One region of the Cytobacillus solani genome, then DNA from elsewhere that is predicted to be linked to it. Evidence: riboswitches for the same ligand, from Rfam matches in the RefSeq annotation. Region 1 holds a riboswitch; the other holds the start of a gene.
The links. Region 1 has a riboswitch for glycine ahead of FI644_RS05895 (FbpB family small basic protein). Riboswitches for the same ligand answer to the same signal wherever they lie in the genome.

Region 1 (10,432 bases):
ACAGATAATCATCCCGTCTATTGGGAAACGCTAAGCCGTGAAGTAAAATACAAGTTTCCATCTGTGAAAATGATGAAGGTCTCTCAAATTCATATTACTAAAAGATTTATCGTAGAAGGATTGGGTGTTTCTTTCTTGCCTGTTTCAACAGTCAGACGAGAATTAATCGAAGGGTGGCTGTTAGAAGTTCCTTGCAGTTCTATCACACTACCCGAAGCTTATACCTACGCCATCATGAAGTACAATCATTCCAAGCAAAAGGAATTTATGAGGTTTTTAATGAATTATCGGATATAAGTCAGTCAAAATATGAACCTATATTTTTCTTTTTCTATTTATTCAATTGCTTTTACAACTATTCCGGTCAAATTTTGATTTATTCGGTCACTTTCTTTAATATTCCGGTCAGATTTTCATTTTTCCGGTCAAACTCACGAATTTTCCGGTCAATCCCAAAAATGGACTGCTCCTCATTGAAGAACAGTCCCTCTTTCCTTTAGTTTTCGAACTGAAGCTTGTACATATCATAATAAAATCCGTACAGGTCTAATAATTCCTCATGATTGCCTTTCTCTACAATCTCCCCATCACGGATAACAAGAATCATATCTGCATTCTCTATCGTTTTCAACCGGTGGGCGATGATAAAGCTGGTTTTTCCTTTTGTAAGAGTGCTAATGCCTTTTTGAATTTCAATTTCTGTCCTTGTATCAATACTCGATGTCGCTTCATCCAATATTAGAATATCTGAATCTGCTAAAATCGCTCTCGTAATGGCGATAAGCTGCTTTTGACCCTGACTTAAATTTGTTCCGCCAGATTCAATTTTTGTTTCATACCGAGCAGGCAGATGCTTAATAAACCCATGAGCGGATGCCAATTTTGCCGCGTGAATAACTTCTTCGTCCACAGCTTCAAGCCTACCATACCGAATATTTTCCATAATCGTCCCTGAGAATAAATACGTATCCTGCAGGACAATTCCTATTTTCGAACGCAAGGACTGAATCTTGTAATCTTTAATATTTCTGCCATCAATGCGGATTTCACCAGATTCCACATCATAAAAACGAGACAAAAGATTAATGATCGTTGTTTTCCCTGAGCCCGTCGGACCGACTAGGGCAACCGTTTGGCCAGCCTTGACCTCAAGACTAATATTCTTTAGTATACTTTTTTGACCTCCATAACCAAAGGAAACACCTGCAAATGATACATCTCCTTTAAATGAGCTAACTTCAATCGTCTGTTCACTATCCTTAAGGTCAGGAATTTCATCCATGATTTCAAATACTCGTTCTGCACCTGCAATGGCGGATTGAAATGTATTTATTAGGTTAGACATTTGATTGATCGGTCTGTAAAATTGCCGAGAATACGTAACAAATGATGCAAGAATTCCAATCGTTGTCATCCCGCTTATAGCCATTAGGGCACCTGCGGCAATCACGATTCCCAGCCCAAGATTGTTTATAAAGTTATTGACAGGTCCTAGAAATCCCGAAGAAATATCAGCCATCATAGCTGAATTTCGCAATCTCTCATTTGCGTCTGAAAATTTATTGTAGACTTCCTTTTCTTTCCCGAATAAAGTAATTACTTCAATACCGGAGATGGATTCCTCTACCGTTCCATTCATATCTCCTAGATCTCTCTGCCTTTTTATAAAATTACTGCTGCTGTATGTAATAATTTTATTCGTTGCAAAAAACATCAGCGGAATGACAAGCAGCGTCACAAGTGCAAGCATCCAATTAAGCGTCAGCATCGCAATCATCACACCGGCAACGGTCAGTACGGAGGAAAAAATCTGTATGACACTTTGGCTCAAAGCACTATTCAAATTCTCGATATCATTGGTCACCCGGCTCATTAATTCCCCGTAAGTCCGCTTATCAAAAAACTTCAATGAAAGTGCCTGAAAGTGATTAAATAAATCCTGCCTTAGCATTTGAATCGTTTTTAAAGAAACATTGACCATTATATACGTTTGGAGCCATGTAAACAGAGATGCAGCTAAATAAACAACTGCAAGCAGTCCCGCCATACGGATCGTTCCGCTAATATCTTTCGGGATTATATATTGATCAATAATAAACCCGATTAGCAGCGGTCCCAGCAGCCCGAGCACAGTTGAAATGAGAACCATCATTATCGCGAGAATCATTGCTGCTTTTTGCTTCTTCATATATTGCCAAATTCTTTTAATTGTTCCTATTCTGTCCTTTGGCTTTACGATTGGTCCGCTCATTCTGCCAGGACCATTGCCAAACCGTATCGATTTCTCTGTCTGAGCAGTGCTACCTTTTTGCATACTCACCAAGCACCCCTCCTTGCGTAACAAAAATTTCCCGATAAACCTTATTTGATGCAAGAAGCTCCTGATGAGTACCCATTCCTGCAATCTCACCATCATCTAAAACGATGATTTGATCTGCTTCTTTTATTGAAGAGATTTTCGATGAGATAATGATCTTCGTTGACTCCGCATATTCTTGTTTTAACGCCCTTTGAATAGCAGACTCTGAGACTGCATCAACTGCCGAAGTGGAGTCATCCAGAATCAAAATAGATGGCTTCCTAATAAATGCCCTTGCAAGGGAGAGTCTTTGTTTTTGCCCGCCAGAAAGATTCATTGCGCCTTGTGTTAATGGATGATTATACCCATCATCAAATTTTTTTATAAACTCACTCGCACAGGCATTCTCCGATGCTTGATTTAATTCTTCTGGTGTTGCATGCTCCTTTCCATAAAGTAAATTCTCTTCAATACTTCCGGAAAATAAAATCGCTTTTTGCGAAACAACACCGATTGCCTCACGAAGAGTCTTCAGCTTATATGTTTTAATATCCTTTCCATCAATCAGAACATCGCCTTTGTCCACATCATAAAGCCTTGGAATAAGCTTTGTCAGTGTGGATTTTCCGCTTCCAGTTGATCCGATAATGCCCAATGTTTGTCCATTCCTCACCTGGAAGGAAATGTTCTTTAATACGTATTCTCCATTTTTGCTATAGCTGTAACTCACATGACGGAACTCGACATCTCCGGCAATTTTTTCAGGAGCATACGGATCACTTGGCTCTTCAATGTCTAATTCCATGCCAAGCACATCTTGTACCCTTTCTGCAGAAGGAAAGGCTCTCGTAATTTGCATGAGCACATTACTGCTTGACATTAAGCCATTCAAAATAATATTTAAATAGTTTATAAATGCGAGAATGACACCCACCTGGATAGAACCATTATCCACTTTAATTACACCCATCCAAAGGGCTGCAATAATTCCTATATTGACTAAAAAGAGCAAAATCGGCATTAACAAAGCAATTAACTGCTCCGCAGAAATATTCACCCTTGTCAGCTCATTATTCGCATTGGCAAACTTCTGCTTCTCGAAAGCCTGCCTGCCAAATGCTTTTACCACTCTCATGCCGGCTAGGTTCTCTTGTAATCTCGTATTCACTTTATCAATGGCTTCCTGAACCTTTTTAAATAAAGCACCTGACTTCTTCGTAAAAAGAATAATAACGAGGATGAGTATCGGGACAATAGCTGCTAGAATCGGAAATAGCTCCCGGGCTGTGAAAAAAACAATAATAATACTTCCGATAAAAAGAAGTGGACCCCTAACAAAAATTTTCAGCGTCATCATAACCGCTCTTTGCAGAGAGGAAATATCATTTGTGACAATGGTGATTAGCTTTCCTGTTCCAAAGGCATCAATATTTCTGCTTGAAAATCGCTCAATCCTTTGAAATACATCCTTTCTCATATCAGTTGCAAAATGAACGGCAGTCCGCGTGCTATATACTGAGCACCCCAATCCGCCTGCAAGCCCAATGATTGCTGCACCTACCATAAAAAGGCCCATTTTCACTGTATAACCAGTGTTATTATTGGCAATTCCATCATCAATAATATGCTGCATCAATGTCGGCTGAATTAAATCCATTGCCACTTCCACAAACATAAAAAATGGCCCTAATATAGCAAACAGCCAATAGGGCTTCATATAAGACAATAATGCTTTTAGTGCCTGCATGTATTTCCCCTGCCTATCTATCTCCTTAACGAAAAAAACCGAAAAAGGTATTTTTATATAAGTTGATTATACCATTTTCCGGTTTTTCCTAGGCTGTGAATATCAGAGGCAACATTGTAAAACTGGTTCATTCTTCAACTGATGTTTCTTTTTTCTTCTTTGATAAGAACCAGCCGCCAATCGCGATCAAGATTAATACTGCATAGAAGGTAATTTTCCATTCTGGCGACTTAGCGAAGCCTTCCGGCAGCACAGATAATGCAGGATGTGAAAGTGTATAAACCGATAATTTCACCCCTACCCATCCGACGATAAGGAAAGCAGCAATTTCCAAGCCTGGTCTTGCATGAAGTAATTTAACAAAAAAGTTAGCAGCGTAGCGCATAATAATTAACCCGATGAAACCTCCGGCGAAGATGACTAGAAACTTTCCGCCATCTAGTCCGCCTATATTCGGCAGCCCTGAATCTGGAAGAGCAATAGCTAATGCGACCGCAGCTAGTATGGAGTCAACTGCAAAGGCAATATCCGCTAATTCCACCTTAAAAACAGTCATCCAAAAACCTGCTTTTTTCTTCCCCTTCACAATCTCCGCCTGTTCTTCTCCTTTTTTCATTATCAATTTTCTATAAATATGATTAATGGCAATAAACAACAAGTAAAGTGCCCCGATCGCTTGAACCTGCCAAACATCAACGAGGAATGAAATAGCAAATAGAGAACCAAATCGAAAAACAAAGGCTCCAGCAAGTCCATAGAATAATGCTTTCCTTCTTTCCGCTTCCGGCAGGTGTTTAACCATAATCGCTAAAACCAATGCATTATCTGCTGCCAAAAGCCCCTCCAGCGCAATTAATAATAACAAAACTCCACCGTATTCTAGTAAAATTGCTAGTTCCATGTAATCATCATCCTTCCAAATATTTATTGAATCAAATGAGTAAGTGGAAGAGGCTTCTTCAAAAAATAGAAAAAGCCTTTACCACAGTGGTAAAGGCTTCAAAAACAATAAAGACCTTTACCGAAATTGGTAAAGGTCTTGCTAACAACGAATATGTTGCCACCAAAGCCGAGAGCTTAACACTCTGAAATGACGACTTTGCTGTAAAAGCTACTCCCCTTTAGGAGTTACTATTTGATTTATTACCTTAATTGTAATCAAACCACCGTTCTATTGTCAATAAAATTATTTTTCATTAGAGCAAATTTGAAGCAGATAAACAAGCAGTAGGACCACACTGATGAAAGTTTCACTTTATATTGAATGGATTTAGGAAATTCCTATATCGCTTTAGCTTCCTTTTTTCTTTCCAGATATTTGTCATCAATCCGTTTTTCAATTTTCTCAAGCTGTTCACGGTCTCTTAAAAGCTCTTCTTTATTATTTCTAATCAGATTGGATAACGTCATTCTTTTTCTAGTCATTTCTACATCTCCTCCCTCATGCTGCATTCGTTAGGAAAATTCATTTAATTACTAAACGCTTTTCCTATAAAAAAGGACAGAAAAGGTGTAGTAATTTCTACCCTTCTCTGTCCTTTATACCTGAGAGTTTCATCCCAATAATGGGTCCCCTTTGGTGCCGTACGAATGTATACGAGCTCTCCAGAGATGCGTCCTAATTGTGGTTCTTCTACCTGAGAGATTTGTTCCAAGGGTCTTTTCGGAACTTGCCCCTTCGGTGGCCTATCATAATGCACTCTCCCACAATAGTCATCCGCTCATATTGAATTTTCATTATATTTAAAATAATACTTATTTACTGGAATGTCAAGCGAAAGGGCCATTTGTAGGACTATGGTAAAAATCCTACTAATTTAGTAAATTGACAAATAAGTTCCTCTGCTATAAAATTTAATCTTTGAGCAATGCTCACGTGGTTCGAGAACCTCCCACGGAAAAAAACTAAGGAGAGAATAGAATATGAATGTAAAAACACTTGTTGGTAATGGAATATTAGCAGCTTTATATATTGCTGTTTCTATGCTCATCCAGCCCTTTGGGTTTACTGCTATCCAATTTCGGGTATCCGAAATGTTCAATCATCTAGTTGTCTTCAATAAAAAATATATTTATGGAATGATTCTAGGTGTATTTTTAACCAATCTGTTATTTTCACCAATGAAAGCATATGATCTTATTTTCGGTGTCGGACATTCGTTGATTTCATTGCTAATCACAATTGTTTGCTGTCGTTATATTAAGAACATCTGGGTTCGAATGGCTGTAAACACAGTCGTCTTTACGTGTATGATGTGGATCATCGCTCTTGAACTTAACCTCGCATTCGGGTTGCCATTCGGATTTACATGGGTCACAACTGCCATTGGTGAGTTTGTTGTCATGGCCGTAGGAATTCCATTAATGTATGCATTAAACAAACGAGTGAAATTTGAGAAACTAATATAAGAACACATATATAGCATGTGAATTCACAAAGAATTTCACATGCTATTTTTTATTATGTATTAAGCATGATAGCTGTACACGCCTATCATTTAGAATTAGAAATCGAATAAACATTTTACAATATAATAATGATATTCTTAATTAAAATAGATGCGAAAGTGGTAATTTATACTAATCTATAAAAATTATTCTTTATTTACTGTGATGATCGACTGAGAACAGGCTTTCATTCAATTGATGAAGGACTTTTTACAAACTATCCCACCGAGAGCGGGCTTTCATATCCTTGATGAAAGACTTTTTACAAGTTAACCAGCCAATATCTTTCCTTCAATTGAACGAATCCTTAATTTTTTTATTACCAATCCATTATTCAGTACGCTATAGGGCAACTGGGTATGGAACAATCGGTTCAAATGAATATATCGGGTTTAAATCAACCAAAATTCTACACTTAATATATGTTGATAAAAAATTGAAAAACAGATGATATGTTACAAATATGAGGTGTATATCATGAAATACAAAATTCTAATCGTTGATGATGAAATTGATATTGTACTTATGCTGAGTGATTACTTCGAATTAAATGGTTATGATGTACTTACTGCAACGGGAGGAAAAGAAGCGATAAAGAAGGCAGAGAAGCAGCCTGATATTATATTGCTTGATATAAATATGCCTGGCATAGACGGGATAAAGGTTTGCATTCAAATTCGGAATTACGTGACCTGCCCAATTTTATTTCTTACCGCCAGAATTGAGGAGAGCGACAAAATAAAAGGCTTCGGCATTGGTGGTGACGATTATATCGTAAAACCGTTCTCCATTGATGAGCTTGGGGCTAGAGTAGCTGCACATCTTCGGCGTGAGCGTCGGCAAAAAAGGTCGCCAAAAATTAAATTTGACAGTGACCTTGCGATTGATTATTCTGCCAGATGTTTATTTTTCAAAAATGAGCCGCAGTGCTTTGCGAAAAAAGAATTCGACATAATCGAATTACTCTCGCAACATTCAGGACAGGTTTTTGACAAGGAACGTATTTATGAGAGAGTGTGGGGCACGGACGGCAAGGGGGACAGTGCTGTCATAGCGGAACATATACGCCGTATACGAACAAAATTCAATTCTGCTGGAATGAAACCATATATTGAAACGGTTTGGGGAGTAGGATATAAATGGGTAAAATAAAGAATATGTTTAACAATATGTCTCTTAAAACTTCTTTTATAATTTATACATTCGTTTTCCTCATGATAGCATTTTTGTTCTCACTTACCTCATCAGGATTGTGTCAGTACTGGCAAAGCTCAATTATTAATAAATATAAAGAGCAATTTGAAGATGAAATTAGGGTTGAAGGGCAAATTGTTGTTCAAGGAAATCCGAAATTCAACGATAAGGTTTATTTTTATACTGACAATTTACACTCCTTTTTTTCTTCTCAAGATGAATTTATCTACAACCTTCTTAGTTTTTTTAATTTTTTTCTTGTTCCAATATGGTTTTTAATCTGTATCATTACAGCAGGAATATTGTTTTATAAACGCAAACTGAAAAAACCGCTTGGAATTCTTGATCTTGCTGCCGCTAAGATTGCAAATAATAATTTAGATTTCACAGTAGAATATAGTAAGAATGACGAAATGGGAAAGCTTTGCTCGACATTTGAAAAAATGCGTCTTGCTTTAAAAGAAAATAATTTGGAAATGTGGAGGCAGATGGACGAGCGCAAACGGCTTAATGCGGCATTTTCCCACGATTTACGGACTCCACTAACCGTATTAAAGGGGCAAAGTGATATGTTGCTCAAATATGTACCAGACGGAGAAATGACTACAAAGAAAATAGTCTCTATCCTTCATACCATGAAAACACATATTACACGACTCGAGACTTTTGTGGATACAATGAGCAATCTGCAAAAGTTAGAAGATATCGATATACAAAAAACAGCAATTACTGCTAACGATCTGATAAGTCGTCTGAAAGAAAGCGGTGAAATTTTGCGTGCGGATAAATGTTTGAAATTCAATGATCAATCTTTAACTACAGCTGCTTTGAAAGTAGATATATCTGTCGTTATGCAAGTTTATGAAAATATACTTTCTAACGCCGTTCGATACGCTAAAAACAAAATCAGCATTGAACTTTCCAGTAATGAGGCATTTTCAATAACTGTGTCCGATGATGGAAACGGATTTAGCAAGAAGGATTTGAATAACGCAACTAAACCTTTTTACCAATCTGAAACTAATGCAAATACCTCGCATTTTGGTATGGGGCTTAATATTTGCAAAATTTTATGTGAAAAGCACGGTGGTTATATGAAGCTATCAAATAACTCAAATGGAGCAACAGTGAAGGCCGTCTTTTAACTGAATAAAATGAATTCAAGAAACTTCTGTCGCATTTTGAAGACAGGAGTTTTTTTCTTTAATAGATAAAAAGTTGAAATTTATACTTTACGATAGCTTTTGTAAGAATGGAATTTAACGTTGAAAGGAGTTTTTCATATGAGTAAAAACACAATTATCATCCAAAATTTAAACAAGTTTTATGGTAATAAACAAGCGCTATTCGATATAAATTTAAAGATTGAAAAAGGAATGTTTGGCTTACTTGGAAGAAATGGTGCAGGAAAAACAACTTTGATGAAGACGCTTGCCACCTTAATTCATAAGAAAGACGGTGAAATTACAGTCTGCGGTGTAGCAATTGAAAATGCAAAGGAAATACGTAAGATTATTGGCTATTTACCGCAGGAGTTTTCGATTTATCCGAGCATGAGCGTTAGGGAGGCAATGGATTATTTAGGTGTACTCTCAGGAATGAATAGAAAGGAACGAAAAAAGCGTACGGAAATTTTACTTAATCAGGTAAATCTAACCGAACATGTAAACAAAAAGGTAAAAGCTCTTTCTGGTGGAATGAAACGCAGACTCGGTATTGCACAGGCACTGTTGCATGATCCAAAAGTATTGATTGTTGATGAGCCTACCGCAGGGCTCGATCCTGAAGAACGGATACACTTCCGGAATCTACTCAGTGAGGTTGCAGAAAATAGAATCGTCATTCTTTCCACACACATCGTAGGTGATATTGAAGCAACCTGTGAGAATATTGCAATTTTAAATAATGGCAGACTGCTTTATCACGGAACGGTTGACGCACTTTTAACAACAGCAACAGGTAAAGTATTTACAAAAATAGCTAATAAATCGGAACTGCCAAAGTTGAAAAAGGAATACAGCATAACAAGTATGCTTACGCTGGGAAATCAGACACATATACGCTTTTTATCGGACTCCCCTGTTTCAGGTGCAGTGGAGTGCGAGCCGAATATGGAGGATGCATATATGCTTTACCTCTATCATAATGGAGCAACCTTTGAAAGTGTTGGGGGTGAGAGGTAATGTTCACTCTATTTCTTCGGGAGTCTAAGAAAGTTATTTTTTCCATTACCTTTCTTATATTAATTGCAGCAATGCTTTTAATGGCCCTTTCACAAGATGTACTTGATTTCAGTGACAGAGAAATTGAAATGCCTTTTTCTGGACAGAGCTACGGAATGCAGACAAAGGAAATCCCCGAAATCATTATGCCCGCAGCGATTACATCATTATACAGAGAATACAAGGCCAACAGCTATACAGCCTATCCGATTGGCTTTTATAAAAATGTGAAGCTAAGCACTAAAGAGCAGCAGCAGGTGGCGGAAATTCTGTCTATGATTACAGAAATTTCTTTGGAGGAGCTTGTAAATTCAGTTAATGCCACTACACATAATGGTGACAGACTAATTTTTGAAAACGGCAAAGGGCTTGCAAGTGATGACGGAGAAGTCATGATTACAATGCCTATTCCGAACAACGACAGTGATACGGTACTTTTAGTGAAGGATGAACTGACTTATGAAAAATTCAAATCATATATGAAGCAGGTGGACAAGCTTATTGGTGGTGGCTCGAACTATT
Region 2 (10,432 bases), 2.3 Mb from region 1:
TTGCTTCATGGAATGCACGGACCATCATAAGAGCTGTCCATTCGCCATGGGCACCAGCAGCAGGCTGAAGCGTTACTTGGTCCATACCAGTAATCTCAATTAAATGCTCCTGTAAATCGTACATAAGCTCTAATGCTCCTTGAACAGAACTCTCATCCTGCAATGGATGCAAGTGGGCAAATCCAGGGTAACGCGCCACATTCTCATTGATTTTCGGATTATATTTCATTGTACATGATCCAAGCGGATAAAAGCCTGAGTCAACCCCATGGTTCCGATTAGACAGAGCTGTGTAATGACGCATAATATCAAGCTCTGATACTTCAGGAAGCTCGGGCTCCTCTTCTCTTAAATATCCGGCAGGAATTAGTTCGTTTATATCTATTTCCGGAACATCCATTTCCGGGAGGCTATAACCGATGCGGCCAGGCTTCGATATTTCAAAAATGAGTGCTTGATCATCCTTATGCATGGTAATCCCCCATTTCATTTACAAATGTATCAATTTCTTCTTTTGTTCTTAGTTCAGTGACAGCAACTAACATATGATTCTTTAGATCTGAATAATCTCGGCCTAAATCATATCCGCCAATCACGCCTTTTTCCAGAAGCTTTACATTTACTTCTTTAACAGGTTTATTTAATTTCACCACAAATTCATTGAAGGAAGGACCTTCAAACGCAATCTCAAACCCTTTAGCCTTAAATGCTTCCTTCGCATAGTGTGCTTTTTGGATGTTGGAGATAGCCATTTCTTTCACGCCATTTTTTCCAAGAGCTGTCATTGCAACAGATGCAGCCAAAGCATTTAATGCTTGGTTTGAACAAATATTAGATGTTGCTTTATCACGGCGAATATGCTGCTCACGTGCTTGAAGAGTAAGGACAAAACCGCGGCGTCCTTCTTCATCAACTGTTTGACCAACAAGACGACCCGGAACCTTCCTCATCAATTTATTTGTTACAGCGAAATAACCGCAGTGTGGACCACCGAATGCAGTTGGGATACCGAATGGCTGAGCATCACCGGCAACAATATCTGCACCCAATTTCCCTGGAGGTGTTAATGCCCCAAGAGACAGCGGATTGCTTGAAACAACAAACAATGATTTCTGTGCGTGAATGATTTCTTCAAGCTCTTTTAACGGTTCAATACGGCCAAAAAAGTTCGGATACTGAACAATGACCGAGGCGATTTCATCATTGATCATGTCTTTTAAAGCAGCAACATCTGTAATTCCATCCTTGTGCGGAATTTCTATTACTTCAATATATTGGCCCTTTGCATAGGTTTTCACCACTTCTTTTGCTTCTGGATGAACAGCGCTTGAAATGAGCACTTTTTTGCGGCGTGTTTGCCCTGCACTAAGCATCGCTGCTTCAGCCAAAGCCGTTCCTCCATCGTACATAGAAGAGTTCGCTACATCCATCCCCGTTAATTCGCAGATCATGGACTGGAATTCAAAAATTGCTTGCAGCTCTCCCTGTGAAATTTCAGGCTGATATGGCGTATAAGCTGTGTAAAATTCAGAACGTGATAACACATGGTCGACAATCACTGGCATATAGTGATCATAGACACCTGCACCTAGAAAGGATGTATGGCTTCTTAAATCGGCATTTTTTTGTGCCATTTGTGTAAGTTCTTTCATTAATGCCGTTTCTGTTTTCTTCGGTTTAATGTTATATTCCCCTTTAAATCTTACACGTTCAGGAATATCACTGAATAATTCATCAATTGAGTTGACTCCGATTGTTTCGAGCATTTCTTGCTTATCAGTCTCTGTCATCGGTAAGTAGCGATGTTTCATTGTTAGATCTCCTCTCCTACTTTTTCTCTCTTTTATAGAAAGGCGTAGCCGCCACAACAGCTTTCAAGCGTTTTCCGCGTATTTCAACTTCTACTTCAGAACCAATATCTGTATGTTCTGGTTTTAATAGAGCGAGGCCAATGTTTTTCTTTAATGTAGGTGATTGTGTACCTGTAGTCACTTCGCCAATTTGTTCATCGCCTTTATATACAGGATAGCCGTGACGAGGAATCCCGCGGTCAATCATTTCAATCCCTGCTAATTTTCTTGGTAAACCCTTCTCTTTTTGAGCGGCAAGTGCTTCTTTTCCAATAAAATCTGCTTCTTTTTGTACTTTAACCGCGAAGCCAATTCCTGCTTCAAGAGGAGAAATTTCTGGTGATAATTCTTGCCCATATAGAGCAAGATTGGCTTCGAAGCGCAATGTATCACGAGCTCCTAAACCACAAGGGAGAACTCCTTCATCCTTACCAGCTTCTAAAATATCTTTCCAGATTGCCACAACGTCTTTAGCATCGCAATATATTTCAAAGCCGTCCTCACCTGTATAGCCAGTTCTAGAAACAAGTGCTTTCTTTCCATTTAAATCTACATTCTCCTGAAATTTAAAGAAACCAATATCAGCTAAATTTATGTCTCCTGTAAGCTTTTGCAGTATTTCCTCAGCCAATGGGCCTTGGATTGCCACCTGAGCCGTTTCATCTGAAAGATTTTTTAGCTCCACATTGCCTTCAAGATGCTCTTCTAGCCATTTATAATCTTTTTCAATATTTGATGCGTTCACAACAAGTAAATAGTGATTATCTTCTAATTTGTAAACGAGCAAATCATCAACAGTTCCGCCATTTTCATAACACATAGCTGTATACTGGGCTGCTGAGTTTTTTAATTTTGAGATGTCATTCGTCATCATTTTTTGAAGGTATGAAAGGCTGTCAGAACCCTTTACTTCAATTTCACCCATATGGGATACATCAAACAAACCAGCTTTTGTTCTTACTGCTTCATGCTCTTCTTTGATGCTTGAAAACTGAACAGGCAGATCCCAGCCTCCAAAGTCGATTGTCTTTGCACCATAGTCTTTGTAAACATCAAATAATGGTGTTCGTTTTAACTGTGACATTTACTCGTCCCCCTTTAATCCTTTTGAAAGGTTTGAAAAAATTTACCTTACATCCATAAAAAAAGACAGAGAATCCCCTCGTATCGTGAGAAGATCTCTGTCCTTGCACCTGAAAGTTTACCGTTTACGGTTTTCCCCTTTGGTGGCTCATTTATCGAGAAAAGCGCAAGCACCTGGTCACCCTCAGGATGGCTTGTGACCTCGAGGGTTAGGCGCTGGAGCTAGACAATAAAAATGAGCTCTCTCCAGAGCTACGTCCAACAAGGGTTCTTTTGCCTGAGAGATTCACAATAAATATTGCTTGCTCCTTCGGCGCTACAAATGTAGTCTCTCCCCTTGCCTTCATCCGCATTTATAAAATTTTCCCAATTGGTTCATACTAAACGCAAATACCAACTGAACGATTACGGAAAATAAAAGTAAACAATATTATTTCGATTAACTAAGTAAAGTGGCAAATTTCAAAACTTTCAAAGCTAATTTTATCCTACCATTAGAACCACTTTTGAGCAATGGGGAATTATTTTTCTCTTTTTAAGGAGTTGGATTAGATGACAGTGCAAATAAATTTTGATTCTTCATGGCAAAATGAGTTTTTACATAGAATTGAAGAGGACGGACCATGGGGAAGCTGGGAGCTTTATAAACTAGCCTTAGAAGTAGAAAATCATACAATCATTCCTGAATTTGAAGGACTTCAGGCACCCAAGCATCTATCAAGCCTTATTCCTTTGCCACATCAACTGGAAGTGGCTAAACAGGTAGTAGAAAATATGAATGGAAAAGCGATTCTTGCTGATGAAGTTGGATTGGGAAAAACGATAGAAGCTGGCTTGATCTTAAAAGAATATATGATTAGAGGACTAGTGAAAAAGGTGCTCATCCTTGTTCCTGCTTCTCTTGTCACACAGTGGGCCATCGAATTAAATTCAAAGTTTTTCATCCCTGCGATTGCACAGCGGAAAAGCTATGTATGGGAACAATGTGATGTGGTCGTATCTTCGATTGATACAGCTAAGCGAAATCCCCATAAGGATATTATCTATAGTCAAGACTATGATTTAGTCATAATCGATGAAGCTCACAAACTGAAAAACAATAAGACAAAAAACTATGAGTTTGTTCAAAACTTAAAAAAGAAATTCTGCCTGCTTCTGACCGCTACACCTATTCAGAATCGAATCAGTGAAATCTTTAACTTAGTTTCCCTATTAAAGCCTGGTCATTTAGGCAATGAAGCTGATTTCTATGAAAAATATCAAAAGGATTCACGATCACTGGATGATAATGAATATTTAAAAGAGCTTGTCAATAAAGTGATGATTCGAAACCGAAGAGCAGATACAGGGATTGAATGGACGAAACGAAATGTGGAAACATTGCCAATTGAATTTTCAAAGGAAGAAAGAGAGCTATATGAAGCAGTTACAAACCTTCGTGGAGATGGGAACTGGATGAGCTCAAGGCAATTTTCTGTTATGACCCTTCAACGGGAAGCATGCAGCAGCAGAGAGGCAGTTTTTTTCACATTAAGAAATATGCTCCAGAAAAAAGAAGAGCCTACAAAAGAATATCAGGATAAAATTCAATATTTAATCACGAAGGTAGAAGCAGTTCAAAAGAATGCAAAAGCAGAAAAGGCACTGGAATTAATTAAGCAAATAAATGATAAAGTTATTATTTTTACTGAATATCGAGCCACACAAATGTATTTACAATGGTTTCTTAAGCAGCACGGAATTACATCAGTCCCTTTTAGAGGCGGATTCAAGCGTGGAAAAAAAGATTGGATGAGAGAGCTATTTCAAAAAAACGCTCAAGTTCTTATCGCTACGGAAGCGGGAGGAGAAGGCATTAACCTTCAATTTTGCAATCATATTATTAATTTCGATTTGCCATGGAATCCTATGCGGCTAGAACAAAGAATTGGGCGGATCCACCGGCTTGGACAGGAGAAAGATGTAAACATTTACAACTTCGCCATAAAGGATACAGTGGAGGAACATGTTCTGAAGCTATTGTATGAAAAAATACATCTTTTTGAAAAAGTAATTGGTGACTTAGATGATATTCTAACAAAGCTTGACTTCGGAAATATCGATGACCATCTTATCGACATTTTTGGCAAGTCTTCTTCAGAAGGTGAAATGAGAATAAAAATGGACAATTTAACTTCGATGATTCAATTTGCAGAAGAGATGAAAGCGGGTGAACAGCGTGCAGCAACAGGAAATTCAGCATTTTCTTGAAAGGTATTTTCATGCAAACAACTGTGAGATGATTGAGTCGGGACCTGGCTATCTAACTGTACAATTAACAATTGAGCTAGACAAACAGCTAATGAATCGACCATTCTACTGGCATTATCTAGAAAAAACAGGTGGCATTCCGAATCCGATGCAGCTGACTATGATCACAAATCCTGAAGCTGCCCCAAAAGCATTAAAAGGGGAAACGATCCACTTTGGCTCTCCACGGCTGCATCAAATTTTCGAATCTACGAAGAAGCTCGCAGGCTATATTCGTTTATATGAAAAACATAAAAATACATTTGGGCAGCAAACCCCTTTACGTCCATGGCTTGGGATGAACGTTCGTATCTCCTACCAATGTGATCGCAAAAGAGATGTATTCAGGTCGATCGGATTACAATTAATCAATGGACAAATGGTGGAGCGTTTTCATGACAAGCTTTTGGAACTAGAGCTCACGCCTAAAATTCCTGACTACTCCTTTACCTTATCCCCTTTAATCATGCCCAAAAGCGGAATGATTAGGATTCAGCATTTTTTACAAAATGAAATAGAAAAAGAGGATCACACATGGGCAGAAGAAGCGACAGCACGCTGGGAGAAGGATTTGAATTTGCTTGAACATTTTTATAAAGAAATGGAAGAAAAGGAAGAAAGCTATGAAATTGAAAAAACAGCTTTAAAGGAGCAATATGAACCAAGAATAAATATATCGATCATTAATGGCGGGTTATTTTATTTGACAGAAAATGCATTCCAGCGTTCAATTGTGAGTTAAAAAGAAACCGGCCACGATCGGCCGGTTTCTTTTCTAATTATTTTCTTTTGAACAAAGCATAAAGGGCATATGGAATAATTCCAAACCATTTCAATAAAAAAGGCTCTTTTGTATTCTTTTTTTCTATCCGGTATTTTTTCCGTTCATCCTTTGGCTGATCGATATATTTGACTACTGTCTGCGTAATGTATTTTACATAATCATTTGATTTCATTGCCATACACCTGCACTTAGCTGATTTCTATTAAATAAATCCAGACTACACGTCCAAGTATGCCCCTTTATTGCAAATTTAAACAGGCGACAATTTCTTTTACCACCTCACTGATTCCTTTTCCAGTCGTATTAATTATATTATCTGCAGCCTGTTTGTATATTGGCAGCCTTTCTTTATAAAGTGTTCCTATCCTTTCTAGTTTATCCCCTCTAAGCAATGGTCTTGTTTCGTCTCGTTCAAGTCGTTTTGCGATTTCCTCTTCACTCGCAAATAGGAAAATCACGATTCCTTGTTCTTTTAATAACTTCCTATTTTCATTCTTGCAGACAATACCTCCACCTGTTGTAATAATTGTATCTTCTACAGGCAGTTCTCCTAATATTCTAGTCTCACATGCCCGAAAATACGCCTCCCCTTGCCGCTCGAATATTTCACTGATTGTAAGTGCTTCTTTCTTTTCGATTTCTTCATCTGTATCAAAAACCGGCATCTTCAAGTATTCACCCAGTGCTTTTCCAATCGTCGTTTTTCCTGCCCCCATAAATCCAGTCAAATAGATTGATTTCATTCACAAATCCCCACTCAATTTTTTTCATTCCATTTTATCATTTTCTGAAGATCTTTGTCATAGTAACCGGTTCCTTCAATTTCTGGAAGATCCTTTATTTTTAACATAAATGTCACCCGATATAGGCTGTCTGTTACTTTTATGGTATGATAATTCACTTCCCCTGCTGTGAACGAATATACTCCTGATACCTCCCCACTTTCTTCCTCTAAAAATCGTTCTTCCGTCCATTTCACCGCACTTAAATAATAATATTCCTGTTTTAACATCGTTACTGATTCATTATTCATTTTTCTCTCAGACACATATAATTCAAGCTGAATGGAGAGCACAACGAAAGCTAGGAGAATCACACAAAAAGTTAGCGGATAAGAAAAACCTTTTTCATTCCGGATCATCGTCTGCCTCCAAATCGAGAAATGAAATGAAGGAGGCAGCATGCTGTTGCTGGAATAAATCATTTACAGTCAACCGGAAGCCGTCTTTTAACTCTTCGAAACAGACTGTTTCCACTTGCTGAAAGACAATTTCATGACCCTTTTCATCTACTCTTCGCCTAATATTTGACCCATGCTTATCAAACTGGATACTTTGTCCATCCTTCCATAAAATAATCCTGTCATTAAATACATACATCTCATCAGATAGCCGAACTTCCTTTTTCAATTGCTGCACAAAAACATGCCATTCCATTATTTTATTTCTTGCTTCAAACTGTTCATTTTGGAAAAGGTACTTAAAGCTAAGAGGAATAAAGGACACAATTAAGAGAAAAATGGAGAATGCATAAAGCATTTCTACCATCGTAAAGCCTTTATCATTAAAATGTTTCACACTTTTTATAGGGCTGTTGAAGAAGATCTTCATATTTAATGCATACCTCCATATTAGCGGTTTCCCCATTTCCATTTTGAAAGATCTCATATACAGTTTGATTAACAACAATTGTTTCAGTGGCTGGATATACCGCTTTCTTCTTCGCATCTATTAAACTTTCGTATAAAATCTTAGCAGCAAAGAATTCCTGTCTTACTTGGAGAGATTGATTAACTGCTTGAATAATCAATGGAAAAAGAACACTGGCTATGACTAGCCATGCAGAAAGAGTTAATAATAATTCTGCCAAAAAAAATCCGTCATTCTTTCGCCACATAAAATCTCCCCTTTCCAATTAAGAAGGTCATTCTGTAACGAACTTTATCAACGATGATAATAAAGGAGCCAAATCGATTGATATTCCCATTAGGATGATATTGAAAAAAAAGCTTCATCGTGCCTTCCCTTATCGTAATTGCTTCAGGGATGTCCCTTTCGATTAAGAAGCCTTTATTATGCCCCTCACGCAAATAGTAGTAATTTTCCTCTGGAAGGATATGAACAGTGATCAAAATCTGATGTGACATGGCATATTGCTGTCCATATAATAAGTCTGCTTTTAATTGGCTAATAAATTGCTGTTTTTCAATAGAGACAAATTGAGCTTTTAACAGGATGGCAGAAACAGAGGCGATAATGAGGAATACGCTAAGTACAAAGAGGGACTCTAATAATGTAAAGCCACCTTCTGTGTTATTCATTTGTAGAAGATTCCTTTTGTTTCGAGGACACTTTTCCGTCTGTAATCACAATGGCTTCTCCATTTGGACACGTTGTTTCATTCTCGTTTAAATATTTTTCATCCACTAATGCTTTTATATCTGCAGGGGGCTTTTTATGTTCAATTTCATATGCCTGTACTTGGGCTTGAACCATCTTTACAAAAGCTTCACATCCCTTTTTATTGATGTTTCCATTATGCTTCGTAATATTCGGTATTGTAATAATCAGCAGAACTGATATAACAAGAAGGACAATCATCATCTCCAGCAATGTAAATCCTTTTTCACCTTTTAGTAGTTTTGTCATTAAAATCCCTCCAATAGATGGAACATTGGTAATAATACAGCTAAATACATAGATACAATTAAAAAGCCAATAAATACATACAAACATGGCTGGATCGTTTTTAACATTTTTTCCGTTCTTTCCTCTAAGAGGTTTAAACAATATCGGCTAAAAAAGAATAGCTCTTGGTCTAATTTTCCATTCCTTTGTCCGTGCCTAATAATATGAGCAAGCTCTCTTTCAAAAAATGGATAACTAATTAAAATGTCCTCAAGCTTATCGCCCTTTCGTAAACCATGCTTTAATTCCCTACCAAGCTCTTTGTAAAGTGGCTGTTTATCATTGTTTTCAAATAAGCTTAGTGCTTCATGAACAGATAATCCTCCAGCTAACAAATAACTAATTTGCACGGAAAAATAATGGGTATAAAACAATTTGAAAAATATCCCGATTACCGGAAGGGAGACTAGCATTTTCTTTTGTCCGATTTGAGAAAAATGACGGAATCTGAAGAAGTAGTAGCATAGGAGAAGCAGGAATAAAAAGAGGATCCCTATCGTTAGGTACGGCAATAGTTCTCCAAATGTGGAAACAACCTTTGTGAAAAAATTAGGCTTGAGGCTCATTGAGATAAACAGCGAGGAAAATCTCGGCAATATAATTCTCTCAACAAATATAAATAAGACAGCAGTTATAAAGATTAAAAATAAAGGATATACAAACAATTTCTTTAGCTTTTCAAAATCTCTATCCCTCTTCAGCATCATTTCACTTCCATCTTGAAAGGCTGCAGCTAACCCCCCATGCTGCTCAGCAAAATACACATAGCCAATCAGATGCTGATTAAAGTGGAGTTTAGCCAAAACTTGATAAAAAGGATAGCCTTCTCTTAAATCTGCTAGACATTGACTAAGCTCAAGCTTCTTTTTATTTGGCATTTGAAATAATAGAGACTCAATTGCTTCTGATAAAGGATAGCCTCTAGTAAGCAATTCACCCATTCGTTTTAAAAACTGGCATTGCTCCTGCAAACTCCACTTACGTTTGATCATGCTCAAGCACCCACCGCTCATATTCTGTTTCTTTAATAAAACCAAGTGCTATTCCCTTTTTAATGATATCCTTTAAGTTTCGGTATTTAATAACAGCCTCTTCACCTCTCGCCACTTTCATAGAGGCATTTAATGCCCTCCCAGTTAAAAGCTCAAAAATACTTGCTCTTTTCAATCTGCCATAGCAATAGCAGTATGGGGAACATTCCCCCTTACAAAACGGACAGGATAATTCCACAAGTCTCTGCGCGGTTACAGCAACAAGGGTCTGTTCTATTTCTACTGCATCCACACCAAATTCACTCAACCTGTAAATCGCTCCTCTAGCATCCCTCGTATGCATCGTTGAAAGAACTAAATGACCTGTTAGTGCAGCTCTTACTGCTATCTTTGCCGTTTCTGCATCTCTGATTTCCCCCACCATAATGATATCTGGATCATGTCTTAGAATGGCTTTTAATCCAGTTGCATAGGACACACCAGCTTTTTCATTCACTTGAACCTGGAGCACCATATCATTTTCTTTTTCAATTGGGTCTTCAAGGGTGATGACATTGCGATTGAACATATGTGAGGTTTCATTGAGAAGCGAGTATAGGGTGGTAGTTTTACCTGATCCAGTCGGACCAGTAAATATGATTAATCCGTGGGCATGCTTTAATAAGGCAAGTAGTTTTCGGGTCATACTCGGGAATAAAGAAATTTGGTAGAAAGGAATTTGTTCTTGCTGAGGGAGGATTCGAATAA

Region 2: it holds a riboswitch for glycine, as region 1 does, so the genes downstream of both, gcvT (glycine cleavage system aminomethyltransferase GcvT) here and FI644_RS05895 (FbpB family small basic protein) in region 1, are expected to answer to the same signal.

The regions. Positions count from the first base shown of each region.
Region 1 covers NZ_CP041305.1:1,155,685-1,166,116, forward strand. Annotated here, with positions in the region: gene FI644_RS05875 (LysR family transcriptional regulator) at 1-297, shown strand, start outside; gene FI644_RS05880 (ABC transporter ATP-binding protein) at 497-2,314, opposite strand; gene FI644_RS05885 (ABC transporter ATP-binding protein) at 2,301-4,046, opposite strand; gene FI644_RS05890 (TerC family protein) at 4,174-4,947, opposite strand; gene FI644_RS05895 (FbpB family small basic protein) at 5,328-5,471, opposite strand; glycine riboswitch at 5,662-5,763, opposite strand; PreQ1 riboswitch class I at 5,917-5,961, shown strand; gene FI644_RS05900 (QueT transporter family protein) at 5,970-6,455, shown strand; gene FI644_RS05905 (response regulator transcription factor) at 6,972-7,646, shown strand; gene FI644_RS05910 (HAMP domain-containing sensor histidine kinase) at 7,634-8,833, shown strand; gene FI644_RS05915 (ABC transporter ATP-binding protein) at 8,972-9,871, shown strand; gene FI644_RS05920 (hypothetical protein) at 9,871-10,432, shown strand, end outside.
Region 2 covers NZ_CP041305.1:3,438,076-3,448,507, reverse strand. Annotated here, with positions in the region: gene gcvPB (aminomethyl-transferring glycine dehydrogenase subunit GcvPB) at 1-472, opposite strand, end outside; gene gcvPA (aminomethyl-transferring glycine dehydrogenase subunit GcvPA) at 465-1,811, opposite strand; gene gcvT (glycine cleavage system aminomethyltransferase GcvT) at 1,828-2,934, opposite strand; glycine riboswitch at 3,030-3,185, opposite strand; glycine riboswitch at 3,189-3,280, opposite strand; gene FI644_RS17230 (DEAD/DEAH box helicase) at 3,486-5,183, shown strand; gene FI644_RS17225 (YqhG family protein) at 5,152-5,964, shown strand; gene FI644_RS17220 (YqzE family protein) at 6,002-6,178, opposite strand; gene FI644_RS17215 (shikimate kinase) at 6,246-6,749, opposite strand; gene comGG (competence type IV pilus minor pilin ComGG) at 6,764-7,147, opposite strand; gene comGF (competence type IV pilus minor pilin ComGF) at 7,134-7,616, opposite strand; gene FI644_RS17200 (hypothetical protein) at 7,570-7,902, opposite strand; gene comGD (competence type IV pilus minor pilin ComGD) at 7,886-8,326, opposite strand; gene comGC (competence type IV pilus major pilin ComGC) at 8,319-8,654, opposite strand; gene comGB (competence type IV pilus assembly protein ComGB) at 8,654-9,685, opposite strand; gene comGA (competence type IV pilus ATPase ComGA) at 9,672-10,432, opposite strand, start outside.